2 regions of the Rhodomicrobium sp. genome follow, and region 2 is predicted to be linked to the other one. Evidence: riboswitches for the same ligand, from Rfam matches in the RefSeq annotation. Region 2 holds a riboswitch; the other holds the start of a gene.
What was found. A riboswitch is a leader RNA that binds a small molecule or an ion and turns the genes downstream of it on or off. The one in region 2 is predicted to bind cobalamin.
Positions count from the first base shown of each region.

Region 1: another riboswitch for cobalamin. It lies ahead of metE (5-methyltetrahydropteroyltriglutamate--homocysteine S-methyltransferase); the one in region 2 lies ahead of QM659_RS03500 (FecCD family ABC transporter permease).

Region 1 is NZ_JASGFR010000056.1:143-6,260, reverse strand. Features, by position in the region: gene QM659_RS15935 (acyl-CoA thioesterase) at 1-342, shown strand, start outside; gene QM659_RS15930 (MmgE/PrpD family protein) at 394-1,947, shown strand; gene prpC (2-methylcitrate synthase) at 1,958-3,151, shown strand; gene prpB (methylisocitrate lyase) at 3,161-4,069, shown strand; cobalamin riboswitch at 4,131-4,325, shown strand; partial or broken gene metE (5-methyltetrahydropteroyltriglutamate--homocysteine S-methyltransferase) at 4,424-6,118, shown strand, end outside.
Region 2 is NZ_JASGFR010000005.1:70,131-83,492, forward strand. Features, by position in the region: gene QM659_RS03460 (sigma-70 family RNA polymerase sigma factor) at 1-385, opposite strand, end outside; gene QM659_RS03465 (hypothetical protein) at 386-712, opposite strand; gene QM659_RS03470 (response regulator) at 826-1,668, shown strand; gene QM659_RS03475 (alpha/beta fold hydrolase) at 1,774-2,475, shown strand; gene def (peptide deformylase) at 2,531-3,061, opposite strand; gene QM659_RS03485 (cobyric acid synthase) at 3,185-4,774, opposite strand; gene QM659_RS03490 (cysteine-rich small domain-containing protein) at 4,771-5,115, opposite strand; cobalamin riboswitch at 5,246-5,443, opposite strand; gene gluQRS (tRNA glutamyl-Q(34) synthetase GluQRS) at 5,537-6,409, shown strand; cobalamin riboswitch at 6,459-6,657, shown strand; gene QM659_RS03500 (FecCD family ABC transporter permease) at 6,684-7,793, shown strand; gene QM659_RS03505 (ABC transporter ATP-binding protein) at 7,790-8,569, shown strand; gene QM659_RS03510 (ABC transporter substrate-binding protein) at 8,566-9,423, shown strand; gene bchE (magnesium-protoporphyrin IX monomethyl ester anaerobic oxidative cyclase) at 9,914-11,740, shown strand; gene QM659_RS03520 (hypothetical protein) at 11,832-12,290, opposite strand; gene QM659_RS03525 (hypothetical protein) at 12,576-13,362, shown strand, end outside.

The DNA of each region.
Region 1 (6,118 bases), on a different contig from region 2:
GAGATGGTCTTCCCCGAACAGGCGAACCATTACGGCACGCTGTTCGGCGGCAATGCGCTGAACCTCATGGGCAAAGCCGCCTTCGTCGCGGCCACGCGGCGCGCGCGCCGCGCCGTGGTGATGGCGACATCCGACAAGGTGGAATTCCACGTGCCCGTCAAGGTGGGCGAACTCGTCGAACTGTCCGCCCGCGTCGTGCGCGTAGGCCGCGCATCCATGACCGTCGAAGTCTCGATGATGGCCGAAAAGCTGCTTTCGGGCGAGCGTCGCCTCGCCGTGCGCGGCTCGTTCGAGATGGTCGCCGTCGACGAAGCAGGCCGCCCCACAGCGTTTCGCCCCTGATTTCAAAATACAATTTCCTAGCCGCCGCTGCCCAAGAGAGGAACCTGCCCCGTGAAGTCGCATACCGTTCGCACATACAAATCCGCCGAGCCTTTGCCCCGCGCCGAACAACTCGCCTGGAAGATCGCCGAAGTCGCCGCCGACCCGGTCGCGGTCGACCCTGCCGTGGTCGAGATGATCGGCAACCGCATCATCGACAACGCCGCCGTTGCCGCCGCTTCGCTCGCACGCCGCCCGGTGGCTAACGCCCGCAATCAGGCGCTCTCGCATCCCTTCAAGCCCGGCGCGGCCGTGTTCGGCATCGCCTCGCATCGCCGCTTCTCGCCGGAATGGGCCGCGTGGGCCAACGGCGTCGCCGTGCGTGAACTCGACTTCCACGATACGTTCCTCGCCGCCGACTATTCGCATCCCGGCGACAATATCCCGCCGATCCTTGCCGTCGCCCAGCATTGCGGGCTTTCCGGCGAAGCGCTCGTGCGCGGCCTCGCGGCGGGCTACGAAATTCAGGTCAATCTCGTAAAAGGCATTTGCCTGCATGAGCACAAGATCGACCATATCGCCCATCTCGGACCCTCGGCTGCGGCAGGCATCGGCGCGGCGCTGGGGCTTCCGGTGGAGACGATCTGGCAGGCTGTGCAGCAGGCACTGCATGTGACGACGACGACGCGCCAGTCGCGCAAGGGCGAGATTTCGAGCTGGAAGGCTTACGCGCCCGCTTTCGCCGGCAAGATGGCGGTCGAGGCGGTGGATCGAGCCATGCGCGGCGAAGGCGCGCCGTCGCCCGCATGGGAAGGCGAGGACGGTTTCATCGCATGGCTGCTTTCCGGCCCCAAGGTGGAATACTCCGTGCCGTTGCCTGAGAAAGGCGAGCCGAAGCGCGCCATCCTCGACACCTACACCAAGGAATATTCGGCGGAATATCAGAGCCAGGCGCTCATCGACCTCGCGCGGCGGATGCGCGAGAAGATCGGCAATCTCGCGACCATCGAAAACATCGTGATCCACACGAGCCATCACACCCATTACGTGATCGGCACGGGTGCGAACGACCCGCAGAAGATGGACCCGAATGCGAGCCGCGAAACGCTCGACCATTCCATCATGTACATCTTCGCGGTCGCGCTGGAAGACGGCGGCTGGCACCACGTGCATTCCTATGCGCCGGAGCGCGCGAAGCGGCCCGAAACCGTTGCCTTGTGGCACAAGATTTCGACCGTCGAAGATGCGGAGTGGACGCGCCGCTATCATAGCCGCGACCCGAAGGAAAAGGCGTTCGGCGGCCGCGTCGTCGTCACCCTGCGTGACGGTCGCGTGATCGAGGACGAGCTTGCCATCGCCGACGCCAACCCGCTCGGCGCGCGCCCCTTCGCCCGCCCGCAATACATCGAGAAGTTTCTCACGCTTTCGGAAGGCATCGTCTCACCCGCCGAGCAACAGCGCTTTCTCGAAACCGTGGACCGGCTCGAACGGCTGCGCGGCGAAGAGCTTCTGGGACTGAATTTCACCGTCGATCCCGTCGCGCTTGGCGCGGAGCGGGCGACCGGCCTTTTCGAATGGAACGGCACATCGCGCGAGACGGGCCGTTCAGCCGTTGTCGGCGCTTAGGGAGGACAGCATGCTACAGGACGCAACGAAGGCCGCCGGGCCGAAGCCGAAGAAGTCGGTCGCGCTTTCCGGCATCATCGCGGGCAACACGGCGCTTTGCACCGTGGGCCGCACCGGTAACGACCTCCATTACCGCGGCTACGACATTCTCGACGTGGCCGAGACCTGCGAATTCGAGGAGATCGCGCATCTCCTCATTCACGGGGCGCTGCCGACGCCGACGGAGCTTCACGCTTACAAGACGAAGCTGAAGGCGCTGCGCGGCCTTCCTTCGGCGGTCCGCGTCGCGCTCGAAGCGCTGCCGGCCGCCTCGCATCCCATGGACGTACTCAGATCGGGCGTGTCCGCGCTCGGCTGCGTGCTGCCGGAGCCGGTCGACCACAACCATCCAGCTGCGCGCGATGTGGCCGACCGGCTCCTGGCTTCGCTGGGTTCCATGCTGCTCTACTGGCATCACTTCGCGCATAATGGCCGCCGCATCGAGGTGCACACCGACGACGATTCCATCGGCGGGCACTTCCTGCACCTGCTGCATGGCGAACGCCCGCGCGAAAGCCACGTCCGCGCGATGCACACCTCGCTGATTCTCTACGCCGAGCATGAGTTCAACGCGTCCACCTTCACCGCACGCTCCATCGCGAGCACGGGATCGGATCTGTATTCCGCGGTGACGGGCGCGATCGGCGCGCTGCGCGGGCCGAAGCATGGCGGGGCGAACGAGGCGGCCTTCGAGATCCAGAAGCGTTACAATTCAGCCGAAGAGGCGGAAGCCGATATCCGCCGCCGCGTCGAGGCTAAAGAGGTCGTGATCGGCTTCGGCCATCCCGTCTATACGGTCGCCGACCCGCGCAACAAGGTCATCAAGGAAGTCGCCCGCCGCCTGTCGCACGAGGTCGGCGCAACGAAAATGTTCGAGATCGCCGCGCGCATCGAAAGCGTGATGGCGGAGACGAAGAAGATGTTCCCGAACCTCGACTGGTTCAGCGCCGTGTCCTATCACCAGATGGGCGTTCCGACCGCGATGTTCACGCCGCTTTTTGTCATCGCACGCACGAGCGGCTGGGCGGCGCATATCATCGAGCAGCGGCAGGATAACAAGATCATTCGTCCATCCGCGAATTATGTCGGCCCGGAAAACGTGGCGTTCGTGCCGCTGGAAGATCGCGGGCGCACGCCTGCACCGTCTTCCGCGCGTGCGGCGTAGGGAGCGGACATGCCTTATCTCAACGGTTTCGACCTGCCCGACCAGACGGCGGGCTTCCGCTTCCGCGAGCTGCTGGAGCGTCGGGGCATCCTGAAACTCCCCGGCGCGCATAACGGCATGGCGGCGCTTCAGGCAAAGGCGGCTGGCTTCGACGCGCTGTATCTCTCAGGCGCGGCGATGACCGCGTCCATGGGGCTGCCCGATCTCGGCATCATCACGGTGGATGAGGTCGCGTTCTTCATCCGCCAGATCGCGCGGGCGAGCGGCCTGCCGCTGCTCGTCGATGGCGACACGGGCTATGGCGAGGCGCTGAACGTCATGCATATGGTTCGCACCTTCGAGGATGCGGGCGCGGGCGCTGTGCATATCGAGGATCAGCTCCTCCCGAAGAAATGCGGGCACCTCAACGACAAGAAGCTGGCGGACGCCCGCGACATGGCCGCGAAGGTGGCCGCCGCAGCAAAGGCGCGCCGCCATCTCGTCATCGTGGCGCGCACCGATGCCGCCGCGAGCGAGGGGATCGACGCGGCGGTGGCGCGTGCCCGGCTTTACGTCGAGGCGGGCGCGGACGCGATCTTCCCCGAGGCGCTGACGAGCGCGGCCATGTTCCAGGAATTCGCGCGGCGTCTGCCCGGCGTGCCGCTGCTCGCGAACATGACCGAGTTCGGCCGCACGCCGCATTTCACGGCAGCACAGTTCGAGGCGTGGGGTTACGCGATGGTCATCTGGCCCGTCTCGTCGCTTCGGGTGGCGAACAAGGCGCAGGCGAAGCTTTACGCCACGCTCGCGCGCGACGGCAGCACGGAGGCGATGCTCCCCGAGATGCAGACTCGCGCCGAGCTTTACGACACCATCGGCCTCGCCCGCTACGAGGCGCTCGACGCCTCCATCGTGCGGACCGTGCTGCCGCAAGCATAGATCGACATCGGCATATAAAGATGTCGTTATATCGATATTGACGACAGTGCCGATCTCGATCACACTCATTTTCCGTCGCGGTCTGCGAGCGCATAGCTCGTGGCCAAGAGGGAAGCCGGTGCAAGTCCGGCGCTGCCCCCGCAACTGTAAGCGGCGAGTTTCGGCCCACCGATGTCACTGAGGCAATCGCTTCGGGAAGACGGGCCGAAGCGACGACCCGCAAGCCAGGAGACCTGCCGCGACGAAATCGAAGTCCTCGGGCGGGGTGTCCCGGTGGAGCGGTTGCGGCCCGCCGACTGGCGGCGTTCGCGCGCGTCCCATCACAGCCTTGCCCCAACGCAATGGGGTTAGAACGTGTCTTCCAGCATAAAAATCGCAACGCTTGGCACGCCGCGCATCGGTCCGCGCCGTGAGCTTAAAACTGCGCTCGAAGCCTACTGGGCGCACAGGATCGGGGAGAAGGAACTTCGCGAGACAGCGGCCCGGCTTCGCGCCGACAATTGGGCGCGACAGAAGGCGGCGGGCGTGACGGTCATTCCGTCGAACGACTTCTCCTTCTACGATCAGGTGCTCGACACGAGCGTGATGGTCGGGGCCATTCCTGAAATCTACGGATGGAAAACCGGCGGCGTCACCCTCGGCACCTATTTCGCCATGGCGCGGGGATCGCAGGGAGCGGACGGCGAAGGCGCCTGCGGTTGCCCGCACACGAACCACGGCGCGCCCGCGCAGGAGATGACGAAGTGGTTCGACACGAATTACCACTACATGGTGCCGGAGTTCACAGCGGGGCAACGCTTCACGCTGGCCTCGCTGAAGGCCGTTGACGAATATCGCGAGGCGCAGCATCTCGGCTATGAAACGCGGCCCGTTCTGCTTGGGCCGGTGACGTTTCTCAAGCTCGGCAAAAGCAAGGATCCCGCGCTCGACCCGCTCACGCTGCTCGACGCCCTGCTCCCCGTCTATCTCGACGTGCTCCGCCGCCTCGCCGCCAACGGCGCGGAATGGGTGCAGATCGATGAGCCGTGCCTCGTGCTCGATCTCGACGCCGCCGAGCGCGACGCGCTGAAGAAGACCTACCGCCGCTTTGCCGATGCGCTGCCGAGCCTCAAGATCATGCTGGCCACCTATTTCGGCGCGCTCGGCGACAATCTCGATACCGCGCTTTCGCTCCCCGTGGCGGGGCTGCATCTCGATCTGTCACGCGCTCCGCGGCAACTCGACGATGTGCTGGCGAAAGCGCCGCCCGGCCTCGTGCTGTCGCTCGGCGTGATCGACGGCCGCAACGTCTGGCGCGCGGACCTGGCCGCGATCCTCGACCGGCTGGAACCCGTGGTTGCAAAGCGCGGCACCGATCACATACAGCTTGCGCCGTCCTGCTCGCTCCTGCATACGCCGGTCGATCTGGAGCTTGAACGCGATCTCGACGCCGACGTGAAAAGCTGGCTTGCCTTCGGCGTGCAGAAGATGGGCGAGCTTTCCGCGCTCGGCCGCGCGCTCTCGGAAGGCCGTGCAACAGTCGCGCCCGCGCTCGAAGCCGCGTCCGCAGCGCTTGCCGCGCGGCGCGCATCGCCCAAGGTGCATGACGCAGCCGTAAGGCAGCGGCTCGCAGCCGTGACGCCGCAGATGGCGCTCCGTCGCGCGCCCTATGCCGAGCGTGCCGCCGTTCAACGCCGCCGCTTCGGCCTGCCTCCGTTCCCGACGACAACCATCGGCTCCTTCCCGCAGACGGCCGAAGTCCGCAAGGCGCGAGCCGCCCACGCCAAGGGCGCTCTGACTGACGCGGAATACGACTCGTTCCTTCGCGAGGAAACCGCGCGCACGATCCGCTGGCAGGAAGTGGCGGGCCTCGACGTGCTCGTGCATGGCGAGTTCGAGCGCAACGACATGGTGCAGTATTTCGGCGAGAAGCTCTCCGGCTTCGCGTTCACGAAGAACGGCTGGGTGCAGTCTTACGGTTCGCGCTGCGTGCGCCCGCCGATCCTCTATGGCGATGTATCGCGCCCCGAGCCGATGACGGTCGGCTGGTGGCACTTCGCGCAGTCGCAG
Region 2 (13,362 bases):
CCGCCGCGATCAGGATGATTGCCTCGCGCTGCTCGGGGACGAGGCCGCTCAATCCTTTCAAGACGTCCTTGAACTCGATGTATTTTTCCTGCGTCGCGCGGGTTTCCAGATTTGACGGGTCGACGTCGTCGAGCGGAGCGGTCTGATGATATTTCTTGTAACGAATGTCATTGTAGAAGCTGTTGCGAAGGATCGTGAACAGCCATGCGCGCAGGTTCGTGCCTTCCTGAAACTTGTCGAGATTTGACAGGGCCTTGACGAGCGTGTCCTGAACCAGATCGTCCGAATGCTGCGAGCTTTGCGTCAGCGACAATGCGAATGCGCGCAGGTTCGGGATCCACTTGACCAACTCTTGCCGCAGGTTTGCATCGGCGGGATTACCCATTCAGTTGCGCTCCTGCTTTTCGATCTTGTTGATAAGAGCCAGCATTTCGTCGGGAATGGGCTCAGCGAGAAGCTTCTCGTAAAGTTTGACCACACCCGCGGCGAACCGAGCCTCATCATAAGTGGGGTTGATGGGCGTTGTTTGCGCGAGATCGCCGGCCCCGTCGGGAGCCTCTTTTTTTTCTCCGGGACCATCTTTCAAATTCAGAACCAAACCGGCCTCTTCGCTTTTCAGAGGCGACTGCGGGAGAGGAGCGCTCGCTTCGCGCTCGCTCGTATCGTTTTCGTTCATCATGGTTCCTTGTTGTTGAGAGGAGTCACCGGCCACTCTGGACAGGGAGCAAATTTTCACAAATCATCAATGTACCGGAACACCCGCTAAGGGCGTTTGTTGCAGTAAAATCAACTACGCCTGGACAATTATCTCTTGGGGTACGCCATATGTCTGTTTCGCAATCAATTGCTCCGCATCTGCCGTCGCTTCGGCGATTTGCGCGTGCGCTTTCCGGTTCGCAGGAAAGCGGAGATGCCTACGTCGTTGCGCTCCTTGAAGCGCTGGTCGACGATCCGGCCCTGTTTCCTGCGGGGCTTGAACCGAAGATTGCGCTCTACCGCGTCTTCCTGAAGATCTGGAATTCGGTCGGGACCAACGACTTTCCGACCTTCGCCAGCGAGACTTCCGAGGCGATCCATGGGCTGCAAACGCTCACGCCAAAGCCTCGGCAGGCCTTTCTGCTCCTGTCGGTGGAAGGCTTCGACGCCGACGCGATCGCAAAAATCCTCGATATCGACACGGGCGAAGTCGCGCTGCTGATCGCGGCGGCGGATCATGAAATTGCGAGCCAGCTCGATCCGGCCGACATCCTCATCATCGAGGATGAACCGCTCACCGCCGCCCATCTCGAAGAGATCGTTACGGGCATCGGCCACAACGTGACGGGCACGGCGCGTACGCACAGCGCCGCGCTCAAGCTCGCGAAGGAAAACCAGCCGGATCTCATCCTCTCCGATATTCAGCTGGCGGATGGCAGTTCGGGCGTGGAGGCCGTTAACGAAATCCTGGGTTCCCTCGAACTTCCGGTCATTTTCATCACGGGGCATCCGGAGCTTCTGCTGACCGGTGCAAAGCCGGAGCCCACCTTCCTCATCGCGAAGCCGTTCAACGCCGAAACCGTGAAAGCCATCATCGGGCAGGCGCTGTTCTTCCAGGTGCGCTCGCGCGTGAAGGACGGCAACGGCGTGCTCTCCCGGAACGCCTCGGAGTCGGCTGCCGACGCGCGTTGACGAGCGCCTACATGGAGCGCTTACATTAGAATGTGCTGCTCAAGTCGCGTGCATCCCCGGTCGGAAGTCATGGGGGTTGCACGAGGGGAGCCGGAGAGACGCATCATGGAAACCTTGCCAACGCTGTTGATCCCAGGCCTCGGCTGCGACACGCGGCTTTACGGCAGCCAGCTTCCCGTGCTGTTCAGACAGGGAGCGGCCGTCACGGTGGCCAACCACACACGAAGCGACTCCATAGCGGGCCTCGCCGACGATGTGCTGGCAGCCGCTCCGCCGCGGTTCGCGCTTGCCGGGCTTTCGATGGGCGGCTATGTCGCTTTCGAGATCCTGCGGCGCGCTCCCGATCGCGTGGCCAAGCTCGCGCTGCTCGATACAACGGCGCGCCCGGATACCCCGGAGCAGACGGCGCGCCGCAAGCATCAGATCGAGATGGCGCAAACCGGCAAGTTCGGCGATCTGCCGGGGCTGCTGTTCCCTGTCTTCGTGCACGCAAGCCGTCGCAACGATCATGCTCTTCGCGCCATCGTCGAAAGCATGATCCTCGAAGGCGGTTCGGAGGTCTTCGTCCGCCAGCAGACGGCAATCATGGGGCGGCGGGATTCGCGGCCCTATCTCGGCTCGATCCGCTGCCCGACGCTCGTCGTGGTGGGTTATGGCGACGAGTTAACGCCGCCCGCGCTCGCGAAGGAAATCGCCGATGCGATTCCCGGTGCGAAACTCGAAGTCGTGCCGGATTGCGGGCATCTGTCCACGCTGGAACAGCCCGACTTTCTGGCGCACACGCTGGCGGCGTGGCACAGCGCGTAAGCTGATCGAAGCATGGCGCTTCGGGCTTGTCAGTATTTGCAAAACCCGGCGGCGCTTACAGAACCTCGGCCTTGGCGCGCTCGCGTTGCATCTTCTGGAACTTGCGGATGATAAGCGTCCGCTTCAGCCGCGACAGGTGATCGATGAACAGCCGTCCTTCCAGGTGGTCGATCTCGTGTTGCACGAGGGTTGCCTCAAGATCGGCGAAATCGCGTTCCTGCTGCTTGCCGTCGGCGTCGATGTAGCTCACGCGCACAAGCGCGGGACGTTCCACCTCCGCGTACATCTGCGGAATGGACAGACAGCCTTCCTCATGAACGCGCGGAGCGTCGCCGTGAGCGAGAATCTCGGGATTGATGAGAATGAGCGGATTCTTGCCCTTCTCGTCGCCCTTCTGCGCGTCCATCACGATAAGGCGGCGCAGCACGCCGACCTGCACCGCTGCCAGCCCGATGCCCGGCGCGGCGTACATGGTTTCAAGCATGTCGTGTGCGAGCGCTCGCAACTCGTCGTCGACCGTTTCGACGGGTTTCGATTTTTCGCGCAGGATCGCGTCCGGGATCGTGACAATGGATCGTATAGCCATGCTCAGCAGATAAGCGAGGCGCGCGGCGCGGTCAACGGCTTCGTTTGCGGCGGAAATCAGGTTTTGTGGGTGCGCTCAAGGCTTCGCGGCTCGCTCGCCGCCTTGTGAAGGCAACGGGCCGCTTCAAACCGCCAGCGCCAGCAGCGCGTCGAGATCGAGGTTCTTTTCGACGTGATCCGCCAGCGCTTCGAGAGCCGCTTCGGTGCGCGCGTCGAAATCCAGGCCGGATGCCGCCGCGCCGATGCTTTGGAGCCAATGCGCGCGAAACTCGTTCGAGCCGAACAGGCCGTGCACGTAGGCGCCCGCGATGAGACCGTTCGCCGATAGCGCGCCCTCGGGCCGGGTGCCTCCGCGCCCGTCGTCGAGCACGAGCCAGGGACGTTCGAGCCCCGCGCCGGTCGTGCGCCCCATATGCATCTCATAGCCGGTCACCCGGCAGCCCGTCGCGCGGTCCGTGGTGTCGATGTCGATCAGCCGCTTGTCGCCGCCGATTTCCGTCTCGATGTCAAGCAGGCCGAGGCCCGGCGTCTCGCCCGCCGGCCCCTCGATGCCTTGCGGATCGCGCACCACGCGGCCTAACATCTGGAAGCCCGCGCAAAGCCCGATCACGCGACCGCCGCGCCGCGCATGCGCGAGAATGTCGATGTCCCAGCCCTCGCGGCGCAGCACGTCGAGATCGGTGCGCGTCGCCTTCGAGCCGGGGAGTATGACAACATCGGTGTCGGCGGGGATCAGGTTGCCCGGCTGAATCCACTTGAGCGAAACGCCGGGTTCCGCCGCCAGCGGATCGAGGTCGTCGAAATTCGCCACGCGAGACAGGCGCGGCACCGCGACCTTGACGCCGCGACCCTCGCCCTCGGCCGGACGCTCCAGAGCGAGCGAGTCTTCTGCGGGAAGCCGCTCCGCACTGTCGAACCAGCGCAGCACGCCGAGGAAGGGCCACCCCGTGGCTTCGGTGATGGTTTTCACGCCCGGCTCGAACAGCGAGAAATCGCCGCGAAACTTGTTGACGATGTAGCCTTTCACCCGCGCGCGGTCGGCCTCGGACAGAAGCAGATGGCTGCCGACGATGGCCGCCATCGTGCCGCCCCGGTCGATGTCCGACAGGATCACCACCGGCAGGCCGCCCGCTTCGGCGAGGTGCATGTTCGTGATGTCTGAATTGCGAAGATAGACTTCCGCGCCGCTGCCCGCGCCCTCCACGATGACGAGATCGGCCTCGGCGCGGAGCCGGTCGAGACTGTCGATCACGGCGGGCATCATCTTCTGGCGCATGTGATGATAGATCCGCGCCGGGCAATTGCCGAGCACGCGCCCGCGCAGCACCACCTGCGAGCCGATATCCGTCTGCGGCTTCAAGAGCACGGGGTTCATGTGGATCGACGGGGCGGCCTTCGCTGCGCGCGCCTGCATCGCCTGCGCACGGCCGATCTCGCCATAGACGATCTCGCCATCCGGGCCGGGCGGCAGGTCGCTGTCAGCCGCCACGGCGGCGTTGTTCGACATGTTCTGCGCCTTGAACGGACGCACCACGAGGCCGCGCCGCGCATACGCCCGGCACAGCCCCGCGACAACCATGCTCTTGCCGACGTCCGACGCCGTGCCCTGGATCATGATCGAGCGGGCGCGGCGCGGCAGCCCCTCGGGCGCGGGCTGATAGGCGATGCGGGCGATGAGTTCGGCGGCCTGTGCGGGGATCGTGTCGGCGGTCATTCGTCTGTTTCGTTTTCTACCGGCGGCGCTTTCAGCCGGAATTCGCGCGTCTGATCGTGCCCGTCCCAGATCTCCGGTTTCTTCAGCCACTTCTGGATGAAGTTCCAGCTTCCGCGATAGCCATTATGCGGCAGGGTGCAATTCGAGCAATCCTTTCGCCGCATTCCGGTCGCGTCGGTATAGACGATGTACGGGCCAGGGCATTCATAGGCGATAAGCGGGCAATAGCAAAACAGGCAATTGAATTTGCCGCGAACGCCTTTGTGACACGGCAGGAACGGGCACGCCTCGTTGGTGAAGCCCTTGAAGCCTTCGTTTGTCGTAGTGTCTTTCGGTTCCATGCCATGGCCTTTCGGGTGTCACAGGAGCGGCTGCGGGCGATGACAGACGAGCCGCCGGCGACGAACCGCGGGCTTGCGCTTGGCATGGCACCGTGCGGCCCTCCGCCGAACGAGAAGCGTATGCGCGCCTTTGACAACGCGCCGCTTCGGCCGGTCTCCTGGCTTGCGGATATCGCCCCGATCGCCTTCCCGAACCGCTACCGGTCCAGTGGCTCCCGATCGGAGCATCCGCCTACAGTTGCGGGGGCAGCCGCGGCATGAGCGAATTCGCCGACCGCGTTCCCGTTTCACCCGATCTTGATCGGGCACCGAAGCTTTCCTTAAAATAGGTCGAAGGCGCGCGCGGGCAAGCCCGACGAACGGCGCGGCTGGGACGCTCCACAGGCTTGCGCAGCGGCGCGGCGTGAAAGAAAAAAACCGCATGACCCATATCGGCCGCTTCGCGCCCTCGCCCACGGGGCCCTTGCATTTCGGCTCGCTCGTCGCCGCCGTCGCAAGCTATTGCGATGCGCGCGCCGTTGGCGGTCGATGGCTCGTGCGCATGGAAGACATCGACCCGCCGCGCGAGATGCCGGGGGCGGCGGCGCGCATCCTTAAGCAGCTTGAGGCCTACGGGTTCGAGTGGGACGGTGACGTGCTGTTTCAGTCGACGCGCCTCGATGCCTACGCGCACGCGCTCGAAGCGCTCAGGCGCGCGGGACACGTCTTCTGGTGCCGCTGCTCGCGGGCCGATCTCGCGCGGATCGGCGGCGCGGTCTATCCCGGCACATGCCACGCCTTCACGGCGCCGCGCGACGATGCCGCCGTGCGCCTCCGCGTTCCCGCTGGCGTCGTGGACTTCGCCGATCGCGTGTTCGGCCCTCAGCGCGAGGATGTCGCTGCGACCGTGGGCGATTTCGTCGTGCAGCGCCGGGACGGGCTGTTCGCCTATCAACTCGCCGTGGTCGTCGACGATGCCTCTCAGGGTGTGACCGATGTCGTGCGCGGCGCCGATCTCCTCGACAACACCGCGCGGCAGATCGTGCTGCAACGGCTGCTTGGCCTGCCAGAGCCGCGATACATTCATCTGCCGCTCGCGCTCAACGCCGATGGCAGCAAGCTCTCGAAGCAGACTTTCGCGAAGGAACTGCCGACTCCCGCCGATAGCCGCTTGCTGTGGCGGGCACTCGCCTTTCTCGGACAGGACGTGCCGCCGGAGATGCCGCCCGTGCCCTGCGCGGAAATCCTCCGCCATGGGGTCCAGCATTGGAGCCCCGCCGCCGTGCCGCGCACAAGCCATATGCGGCTCGCCTGATCGCACGCGACGCGAAGCCCGTCGCATTGCCGCCGCTTTGCCTTTATGATAGGCCGCATCAAGCGCCGGTGCCCGCGCAAGCGGGTGAAACGGGAACGCGGTGAGGGACGCTCGATCCCGATTCCGCGGCTGCCCCCGCAACTGTAAGCGGCGAGCCGTCATCGAAGCCACTGAACGCGTGCGTTCGGGAAGGCGATGGCGGCCACGACCCGCGAGCCAGGAGACCGGCCGGCGCTGTAACTGTTGTCTCGAAGCGTGCAAGCGGCCTCGTCGCATGAAACGCTCTGGACACGCAACGTGCGACGGCGGGTCGGCGGAGGATGTCATTTTACAGGTTCCCCATACGGATTCGGCCGTAAAGTCGGCCGTGCTCGCGCCGCGCCGCAAGTGGCCGGTGACGACGCTGGCGCTATTCGCGGTGGCGGCGCTGCTGGCCGTGCTGTCGCTCGGCGCGGGGCCGGTCGCGCTTTCGCCCGATACGGTTACGGCGGCGCTGTTCGGCGCAGGGACCGAGCCGCAACGCATCATCGTGCAGGAAATCCGCCTGCCGCGCGCGGTGCTGGCGCTCGCCATCGGCGCGATCCTCGGGCTTTCCGGCGCGGCGCTGCAAGGGCTGTTGCGCAACCCGCTGGCCTCGCCCGCGCTGTTCGGCGCGCCGCAGGCGGCGGCCTTCGGCGCGGTCGTCGTGATTGCAACGGGGCTCGCCGATGCGCTGTCTTTCGCCCTGCCGGTGGCGGCGATCGCGGCGGCGTTCGCGTCGGTTTTCGTGCTGCTCGCAGTGGCGGGCCGCAACGCAAACCTTCTGATCCTCATCCTCGCGGGCCTCGCGCTTTCGGCTCTCGCGGGCGCGGGAACCGCGCTCGCGGTGAACCTCGCGCCGAACCCTTACGCCGCGCTTGAAATCACCTTCTGGCTGCTTGGTTCGCTCGAAGACCGGAGTTTCCAGCATGTGGCGCTGGCGCTTCCCTTCATCCTGGCGGGCGCTGCGATCCTGCTTGCCAACAGGAACGCGCTTCGGACGCTGAGCCTCGGCGAAGAGGCGGCGCAAAGCCTCGGCGTGGATGTGGCGCGGCTCCGGCTCGCGGTGATCGCGGGCGTGGCGCTCGGTGTCGGCGGCGCGGTGGCGGTTTCGGGAACCATCGGCTTCATCGGTCTCGTCGCGCCGCATCTCGCGCGCCCGCTCGTCGGCCACGACCCCGCGCGGCTGCTCCTGCCAAGCGCGGCCATCGGCGCGGCGTTGCTTCTTGCCGCCGACATCGCCGTGCGCCTTATTCCGTCGACGACCGACATAAAAGTCGGCGTGCTGACGGCGATCATCGGCGTTCCCTTCTTTCTCTATCTGATCGTGCGCGACCGCCGCGCGCTGACGGGTGGCCTCTCATGAGCGCGGCTTATCTCTTGGCGCGCGGTCTCGGTGTCCGGCTCGGCGCGCGCGACCTCATCGCGGATGTGTCGTTCGACCTGCCGCGCGGCTGCCTCGCCGCCGTGATCGGTCCGAACGGCGCGGGCAAGACGACGCTGCTCCGCGCGCTTGCCGGGCTCGTGCCGTCGCGCGGGGAAATCCGGGCGGGCGGCGGCGACGCGGCGGCGCTGCCGATCCGCGAGCGCGCCCTTCGCTTCGCGTATCTGCCGCAAGGCCACGCGGTGCATTGGCCGCTGCCGGTGCGCGATGTGGTGGCGCTCGGCCGCTATCCGCATGGCGCCACCGATCCCGCGAATCTCCCGGCCCGCGACGCCGAAGCCGTCGCCCGCGCCATCGCCGCCGTCGATCTCGCCGCGCTCGCCGACCGCCCTGTCACCGAGTTGTCCGGCGGCGAGAAGGCCCGCGTGGCGCTCGCCCGCGTGCTGGCGGTCGAAGCGCCGGTCGTGCTGGCGGACGAGCCCATCGCGTCCCTCGACCCGCGCTATCAGCTCGACGTGATGGCGCTGCTTCGGGACACGGCGCTCGGCGGTGCGCTCGTGCTGGTGGTGACGCACGATCTCGGCCTTGCCGCACGATTTGCGGATCGCGTGCTGGTCATGAAAGACGGACGGCTGATCGAATCCGGGGCGCCCGCCGTCGCGTTGTCGCCCGAGATGCTGGCGCGCGCGTTTCATATCGGTGCCTTCCGGGCGGAGCATGACGGCGCGCCCGTGCTCGTTCCGTGGGTCGCGCCGTGACCCGCTTCGTCGCCGCCTGCATGATGCTGTTTGCCTCGCTCACCGCCGCCGCCGCCGATTCACCGCGCCGCATCGTGTCCATCAATCTCTGTACCGACCAGCTTCTTCTCACGCTCGCGGACAGCGATCAGATCGCCGGACTGAGCCCCTATTCGCGCGACGCCTCGCAAAGCTGGCTGGCGAAGGAAGCGCGCGCTTTCCCGAAATTGTCCGGCACGGCGGAGGATGCCCTTATCGCAGAACCGGACCTCGTGCTCGCCGGGCGCTTCACGCGGCTTGCCACGCGTCAGATCTTGAAAGCGAAGGGTGTGCCGGTCGCGGAGTTCGATGTCGCCCGCTCCATCGACGACGCGAAACTGCAAATTCGGCGCATGGCCGCGCTCGTCGGCCATCCAGACCGCGCGGAACCGCACATCGCGCGGATCGACGCCGCTTTGCTCCGCGCCCGCGCCGCAGCGGCGCGCGTGCATTCGCGGGTGCTGGCCGTTTCGCGGCGCGGATGGGTGTTCGGGGGGGAATCGATGACGACATCCCTTCTGGCCGCCTCCGGTCTCGTGAACGCCGCCGGAGACATGGGCCTGTCGCATGGCGGTTTCGCGTCGCTGGAGGCCATCGTGATGACGCGGCCCGATTTCATTCTCGTCACAAATGTTCGTGATAGCCCGCGGGATCAGGGCGAAGCGCTGCTGGTGCACCCTGCGCTGCAAAAGCTGTATCCGCTCGCGCGCCGCATCGTGATTCCCGAGCCGCTCACGACATGCGACGGACCGATGCTCGCGGATGCGCTCGACAGCCTCGCCGCTCAGGTTTCGGCGCTTGAGACAAGTAAAGCCACGCCTGAGTTTTCACGGTGAGATTCAACGCGCATCGGGTCAGAACGCCGCGCAAAGCACCGCGAAAGGCCGCTTGCATTCGTCTCAAGCGGGTGCAATAAGTCGAGTTTGATGGTGCTTCGATGGTCTTAATCGTCGAAGATAATAGGTAATAAGGCTGACACTCCAACCTCATAAAAGAAGGGTGGATACTTGGCTTTGTTCGCGCAGGTAAATATCTGCCGCGAAGTGGCAAGTTTGCCAAGCTATTACCGGCCATTGGAACAGACCGAATCCGCTGGAGGGTGGTTCAGAAGCTATGATGACCTTCAACTCTACCGGCCGGTTTCTGATTTGTCGCGGAATCGCCGACGCTTTCTGAGGAGCGTTGCTGATGTCGGTGCGGCATATCCGGACGACGGCCCCTATCGGATCATGGCGTAGCTCACGCTTCCGGCTTTGTCCACCCCGCGACATCATCACACTCATCAAAAGGCGTTGACGGGACAGCGGCCCCCCAAGGAGGCGATGCATGCGGATTGTACTTATCCATCCAAACTATCATTCGGGCGGCGCCGAAATCGCGGGCCGATGGTCCCCCTCGTGGGTGGCCTACCTCGCCGGTTATCTGAAGGCGGGCGGTTATTCCGACATCCGCTTCATCGACGCGATGACGGACAACCTCACCGAAGATGAACTTCGCGCGATCCTCGCCGAGGAAAAGCCCGACATCGTCGGCTCGACGGCCATTACGCCGTCCATCTACAAGGCCGAGCGCGCGCTGCAGATCGCCAAGGAAGTTCACCCGAATGTGGTGACGGTGCTGGGCGGCATCCACGGCACGTTCATGTATTCGCAGATCCTGCACGAAGCCCCTTGGATCGACGCCATCATCCGCGGCGAAGGCGAAGCGGTGATGCTGAACCTCGTGAAGGCGGTCGACAAGGGCGAATGGCCCGACAGCCGCGGCCAGGTCCACGGCATCGCCTATCAGGAAGGCTCGAAGGTCATCGCCACCCCGGCCGAGCCGCCGATCCGCGACGTCGACACCATCGTCGCCGACTGGTCCATCCTCGACTGGACGAAATATCACTACATCCCGATGAACACGCGCGTCGCCACGCCGAACATGGCGCGCGGCTGTCCGTTCACCTGCTCCTTCTGCTCGCAGTGGAAGTTCTGGCGCGATTATCGCGTGAGAAAGCCGAAGCTCGTCGTCGACGAAATCGAGTCGCTGTATCGCGACCACAATGTGGGCTTCTTCATCCTCGCCGACGAAGAGCCGACGATCAACCGCAAGGCGTTCGTGGCGTTCTGCGAAGAACTCATCGCCCGCAAGTTGCCGGTGCTTTGGGGTATCAACACCCGCGTGACCGACATCCTGCGCGACGAAGACTTGCTTCCGCTCTACCGCAAGGCGGGCCTCGTCCACATCTCGCTCGGCACCGAAGCGGCGGCGCAGCTCAACCTCGACCTGTTCAACAAGGAAACGACGGTTGCGCAGAACAAGAAGGCCATCGACCTTCTGCGCGCGAACGGTATCGTGACCGAAGCGCAGTTCATCGTCGGCCTCGAAAACGAGACGCTCGAAACGCTCGAAGAAACCTACAAGATGGTTCGCGAGTGGAACCCGGACATGGCCAACTGGTCCATGTTCACGCCGTGGCCGTTCTCGGACCTTTACCGCGAACTTGGCGATACGGTCGAGGTGTTCGACTTCGAGAAGTATAACTTCGTGACGCCGATCATGAAGCCGAAGGCGATCGACCGCGGCGAACTGCTCGACGGCGTGATGAAGAACTACCGCCGCTTCTACATGAACAAGGCGCTGTGGGGCTATCCGTGGGTGCGTGGCGACAAGGTGCGCCGCAAGTATCTGCTCGGCTGCCTGAAGGCGTTCCTGCTCTCGGCCTGGCAGCGGCAGTTCTACGATCTCGGCAAGCGCGGCTACTGGGGTCCGCAGACGAAAAAGAAGCTCAAGTTCGACTTCGATACGTCGCGCACGCTCGAAAAGACACCCGAGCTTCAGATCGCCTCCAACCAGTGGAAGGCCGCGCCGAAGCGCAAGGCCGAAACCTCTCCGATGGCTGCGGCTGCCGCGAAGGTGCGCGGTGAAGATGTGAACGATCCGCAGAAGGTCATGGCTTGCGGCGGCGGCGACCAGCAGCTCGATGAGGCAACGATGGCAGCGGCCATCGGCGGCAGCGTCTCGAAGCCCGCGACCGACGCGGGATGCGGGTGCTCGGGAGAGTCCAAGCATGAGCACACCGAAGCCGGCGAGTGCAAGGGTCACGGCCCGGAAGGCAGCTGCGGCTGCGAGACGGCCGAAACAAAGACCGACGCGCCCGCAAAGGTTTAGAGAAAAGAGAAGCGCCGCGTGAATGCGGCGCTCGTATCGCCTGAGGCCGGGTTCGCCCGGCCTTTTTTATGTCGGCTTGCCACCGGGTTCGTCATCGCGACAACCCGAACTGGATTTCTATACGGTGGTAAGCCGCCCCCGGCCCGTTCCAGTCATGATAGACTTCCCGGCTTTCGCCGGAGAAAACGTGCCGCGATCGTTCGATCTCGGCGACGAGCGGTGCATAACCTTGCGTGAAAAGCGTCCGCATAGATCCTTGATGGACGACAGATGCGACGATGATCGGTTCGAGATGGACGAGTTCGATGGCGCCCTGATACGCGTCAGGCTTCGCAACGGGTCGGCAGATGGCCCAGTCGAACGGGATCTTGCCGGTCCTTGGCAGGTTGTGAGCGATGAACAGCCACGGGCCGGATGGCGTCAACCCCGCGGAAGAAATCGCATTTTCGATGATCGGTCCATACTCCTGCGCAGCTTGTTTCACATCCGGAATGCGCAGGCGCTTGGTCAGCCGCAGCGCCCACATGTCAGGCGTTTCCTTGATTTCCATCGTCTCTTCCTCCCACGGTCGCTATGCGAATAGCGCGCCGCGAGTTTGAAGACAAATCTCCGCAGGGAACAGCATTCTATTGTTCGTCTTTAAAGGAGGCGATTAAGCAAAATTTTTTTGATGAGCCATCAAACTCGAAGCGCGTCCCGTCTGGGGTAATGGGCGCGGTCAGCCCGTAAGTTTGAGTTGCCGAAAGACTCCGCTTTTCGCACAATGCGACAATGGCAACGCGCGTAAGGCGGGTGCCTCATCATCTCATGCAAGTCGAACCCATCGGGAAGCATCGTGTCTTCTGATTTCTGGTCGCGCAGCTTCGAAAGGATCGCGCGCCTCATCGCGCCGCGAACGATCCGCGTTCGCCGCAAGCCCGGTGCGCCGTCGCCCTCGCAGCGCGTGCCTCGCCCCCGCTTGGGATCGCCCTCGGGCTTTCCAACCATGGGCCGCATGGATTCGGACTGGGAAGGCGAATATGACAACGCGGGCGGCTGCCGGAATACCGTATACACCACGCCACACACGGTGATCGCGCCGGAATGGGCAAGCGTCACAATCGGCTTCCTCGGCACGCAGCCGCTCGACCGCGCCATCGCCAGGATCGCCGCCACGGCTGGCGCGAAGGTCAACGTTCTCGGCGCCCCGCTCGAACCGAAGCTTCGCACCGTCGCGGCCCATGCCGATCCGGCTTCGGTCGTGAAGGGCGCGCGCTATGCGATCCTGCCGGTCTTCGCGCCGGGGCGATCCGCGCAGGCAAACACGAATGCGAGCTTTGCGCCGGAACGCGCCTACGGCTCTGCGCTCGGCGGCATGAGCGCAGGCGCGCGCCTGATCGCGCCACGCGCCGACGCGGCACTCACCCGCCATGCCGCCGCCCTCGGGCTGACCGTTCACAGCTATGAAGACCTGCTGCGGCCGATCCTCGACGCCGCCGGGGAGGCGATCGACGAGCTTTTCAGCCGCGTGGAAAAAGCCGGAAGTCGCCTTCAGGGTTCCGTTGTGTGCGTCATCGCGGGCGAGCGTATCCCGGATCTCCTCATCCTTCGGCTGCTGGACGCGGGCGCGCGGGTGCATCTTG